Regions from separate parts of the Paenibacillus sp. FSL W8-0186 genome, predicted to be linked through region 2. Evidence: riboswitches for the same ligand, from Rfam matches in the RefSeq annotation. Region 2 holds a riboswitch; the other holds the start of a gene.

Region 1 (2,199 bases), 980 kb from region 2:
TCATCAATTTGCCGTAATCCCCGTCGCGGGACTGGTGGTATTTCAAGTAAGCCTTACCGTTTTCGATCGCGAGAATTTCGATCTTGCCGGACGTATGGCTCATCGACAGCCTGACCCTTTTGCCCAGACCAGATGTTCGCGCCTTCGCCTCCTCGACGATGCGGTAGACCTCTTCCAGGGAAAGGACAAAATCCCGGTTCCCCGCTACTGGCCTGTTCACGAAGAAGTAGTAAGGCGTAACCCCTGCCCAGGACAGCTTATCCAGCAGCTCGCCAAGCACTACAGGGTCATCGTTGATGCCTTTTAGCACCGGAGTCTGATTGACTACGATCGCGCCAGCCTCATGCAGTGCCTGGAAGCCGCGTCTCGCTTCCGCCGTAATTTCGCGCGGATGGTTAATATGAGCCATGACGTAAATGCGCTGCTCCGGCGTGGAATAGGTGCGGATCACATCGAGCAGTTCCTCGTCCTCGTAAATGCGCATCGGATTAAATACAGGAATCTTGGAGCCAAGACGAATGATCTTAACATGCTCGATTTCACGCAGCTGGGCCAGAATTCCCCGCAGCTTTTCCGTAGCCAGAATGAGGCTGTCCCCGCCGGTCAACAGGACGTTGTTGATTTCGGGATGCTTGGCGATATAATCGATCCCCGGCTGCACATCGGACATGGCCTCCTTCACGTCATTGCGGAACAAACGCTTGCGGAAGCAATATCGGCAGTACGCGCCGCATACCTCCGACACGATCAGCAGAGCTGTCGTCGTATACTTGTGCTGACAGCCCGGCACGACATAGTTGGTATCCTCGTCGGACGCATCCCAGCGGCCGTATTCCTCAAGCTCCCCTTCATTCGGGATAACCAGCTTACGAATCGGATCCTGGGGATCGTTCCAGTCGATCAGGTTCAAATAATAATCGTTCACCCGAAATACGAACTTCTCCGTAATCGGTTTCAAACGCGCCCGCTCTTCCTCCGGAATCATTGTCAGTCTGTCCAGATTCGTAATGTACTTCGTTTTCGCCTTTGTCATTTGTACATCCTCCTTCCTAGTAATCAACAAAAAAAGACCCCAAACCGGGGGTCTAGACACAGCTGCGCCAGCAAGGGTCAGAAGACAAAAATAGACCCCAAAACAGGGTCTAAAGAGACGTAATTAGTGATTTAAAACAGACCCATCCACTGCTGACGAGGTTAGCTGACGGACTCGGGTAAGATGGTACCCTACACCTCATAGGAATGAGTGATTCGCCCCAAGAAAAAAACTGGTTCCCCCGCTTTCCCGGCTATCACCAAGAAACTAAGCGTGTGTCTATGATACGGTGTACGGCAAAGATTGTCAACCTTAGGGCAAATAACAAGAGATTTGGAATAATTATAATATTCTTAAAATTTGACGTTTAATGTCATTTTCTGTCATCCGCCCTGTCATGGTCCGTTCTGGGTCAAGCTTTTGGCGAGGCGGCTCATACTGCGCCGTTATTTCATAAGTCGCCAGCTCGGAGGCAATGATTGGGCTGTCTTCCGGCTTAAGCTCCCTGACTTTACTATGCAGCGTTCGCGCAGCTCTGCTCGTTGACCATTTGTCAAAATACCGCCGATCCTCCCATGTCGTGCAAACCTGCAGCTCGTCGCATTCCCGGCTGTTATCCTTGATCAGCACTTCCATGAGCAGGAAGCCCTCAAAAGCATGAACCGGTAAAGGCGTCCTGAAGCGAGACAATACTTCATTTACCCTGCCTTTTCGAACCCGGATCGTTTGGATGGCCTTCATCATCACCATCATTTTCCGACCACTTCTTTCGATAGAAATGAACTTAAATACTCATAGACGAAAATGGCGGCATTCCCCCCGGCCTCAGCGTGGCGAATCAGCGATATACCGTGCGGGCCCTTGGCATAGACGGTCTCGGGGTGATTTTCGATGATCGCTTTAACAACGTTCAGCTCTCCAAGCATAGCCGCAGCAAAAATATCCATCCGTGCCCCGTGCGCCAGCAGCAGTCTTGCAATGCTGAAATTCCCGGTATGCGACGCGGCGCCGAGGGCGCTCTCCCAATCGCCGCTCCCCCAGTCGATGACCCCATGAACGAGCGCGGGCTCCTGCTTGAGCAGCCTTGCCACCTCATCATAATCGCCATGCGCCGCTACAATAAATTCACGTACCAGCTCATGATTTAAAGGCCCTCTTGGCATATA
Region 2 (2,199 bases):
AACTAGGTTTATGCTTACGATGCGAGTTTTGTTCGAGGCTTATTCAATGCGGTGTTGCTCACAAAACTTTTAGGAGGGAATACCATGCCCTATATTCGCAATGGGTGGAGCAGCGTCAAAAGACAGTTCCCCTCCGTCATCATTCTGTTCCTGTATCAACTGCTGTGGGGAGTATTTCTATATCGGCTGGTCAATACGGCCGTGGTGCAGGTGCTGCACCGCTATCCTGACCCTCCCCCCAACGATCTGAGCCGGCTTCTGTTTATGATCGAGGGGCAGAATAGATTTTGGCAAATTCCCGAGGTTCATCATTACTTATGGATGGTCATCGGCATGATTTTGCTTCGCCTGCTGCTCACTCCTCTGGTTCAAGCGGGAATCTTGTATGGATTGCTTCCTGGGGAGGAACGAGCGCCTGGCCTTCCACTTTTCCGGGGCATGCAGAAATTTTGGAAGCCTGTGACGCTGTTCTACTTCATAGAGCTAATATTGATTCTAATTCCTACGCTGTGGCTCTTGCCGAAAGCATACGCATCCCTGTCCCCCTTTCTCCAGGGAAACGGCAGCCACATCTCAGCTGCCCTCATCGCTATGGCTTATGCTGTCGGCTGGCTCTGCTACAGCTGGTTCATCCGCCAGACGGTGCTGTTCCTGCAATTCGGCTACTTATTTAGAGGCAATGCCTGGCCGTCCCTGCTCCTTTGCTGGAAGCATCTTCTTCCGGGACTTGGCATTTCCTTTATTCTGGCAGCCTCTTGCTCTATCATTTTTATCTTATTCGGTACAGTATCCTGGATCTGGACGGGTCTGCTGGCCCTTATTTTGCAGCAAGCATACCCATTCTTCCGCAGTGTTTTCAAAATATGGAAAATATCCTCGCAATATTGTCTATGGCAACAAAAAAGTTAAAATTTCTTCATCTTCTCTCCTCCCTAGAGCCACAAGGCCTCCGCGCAATTGCGGGGGCCTTATTCTATGCTTGCTATATAATTCTCGCAATTTAACCATTGCCAAATGATCCCTGCCTTGTTACAATAACAACAGTACTTTTTAAGTAACAGATTTGTAATCATTTCTGTCATAATTCACAAAGATGCATGACAGCATTGTCGAATAAGTTACAAAGGGTGTTAAAATCACAGCCGAATTCCCGTCACCGGGGAAACGGGGGAACCACTTTGGGTGAATTGATCTCGCTTCAGAGGGATCATAGGGGACCTTCAACCCGAATCCTTAAGCTAACCTCGTAGGCATTGGAAGGAGCATAACTTCTTTGAAGAAAAAGTTGGCTGTAGCTGCTGTAAGTTTGTCCATCTTGTTCACCTTAGGGGCTGGCAGCGCTTTCGCAGATTCTAAACTGGATTCAACCATCGAGTCCGCACTGGGCACGAAATATGTATCTGGCGGTACGAGCACCGATGGCTTTGATTGTTCCGGATTTACCTCTTACGTTTTCAAGAGCCTTGATATCAAGCTGCCTCGCACATCAGCATCCCAATACAACATGGGAACAGCTGTCAAGAAGGATGAGCTGAAGGCTGGAGATCTCGTATTCTTCAACACTTCCGGTAATGGAATATCCCACGTTGGTGTTATGGTTGATGGCGAGAGCTTCGCTCACGCTTCAACGAAGAAAGGCGTAATCATCAGCAAATTAAGCGAAGATTATTATGTCAAACGTTATGTCGGTGCCAAACGCGTCCTGAGTACAGACAAGTACGAAGAGGTTGCAGTGGATAGCCACGATCATGACGATGTAGAATAATACGTCCAGAAAACCTGTAACGGTTCTTGCCGAACCCACCTACAGGTTTTTTTATTCCCAAATGGTACAGATAACTTTACCAACATGCTGCAGCAGAGCCTTTCTTGCAAAAGATGGCCGTTTTTGTTAGAATAACCAAAGTGATAAGTTACAATCTTGTCATTATTGTTGCAAGTCGTTTCGTTTCGGGTGCATACAACTTGATAAGCCGAATTCCCGGCACCCGGGAGACGGGGGAACCATTTATGGGTGAATTGATCTCGCTACATAAGAGATGATAGGGAACCTTCAACCGAATCCTTAAGCTAACCTCGCAGGCCTTGGAAGGAGCACAACATCTTGAGAAAGACTTTAACAGCAGCGGCGACGAGCTTGGCTATTCTTCTTACGATGGGGACAGCAAGCGCATACGCCGACTCGGACACGACATTGAA

What was found. Region 2 has a riboswitch for cyclic di-AMP ahead of MKX50_RS00520 (C40 family peptidase). Riboswitches for the same ligand answer to the same signal wherever they lie in the genome.
Region 1: it holds a riboswitch for cyclic di-AMP, as region 2 does, so the genes downstream of both, MKX50_RS21525 (KamA family radical SAM protein) here and MKX50_RS00520 (C40 family peptidase) in region 2, are expected to answer to the same signal.

Annotation. Positions count from the first base shown of each region.
Region 1 is NZ_CP150207.1:4,793,055-4,795,253, forward strand. It holds gene MKX50_RS21525 (KamA family radical SAM protein) at 1-1,033, opposite strand, end outside; cyclic di-AMP (ydaO/yuaA leader) riboswitch at 1,171-1,317, opposite strand; gene MKX50_RS21530 (antibiotic biosynthesis monooxygenase) at 1,376-1,777, opposite strand; gene MKX50_RS21535 (ankyrin repeat domain-containing protein) at 1,783-2,196, opposite strand.
Region 2 is NZ_CP150207.1:111,653-113,851, reverse strand. It holds gene MKX50_RS00525 (hypothetical protein) at 85-909, shown strand; cyclic di-AMP (ydaO/yuaA leader) riboswitch at 1,131-1,268, shown strand; gene MKX50_RS00520 (C40 family peptidase) at 1,274-1,765, shown strand; cyclic di-AMP (ydaO/yuaA leader) riboswitch at 1,962-2,100, shown strand; gene MKX50_RS00515 (C40 family peptidase) at 2,105-2,199, shown strand, end outside.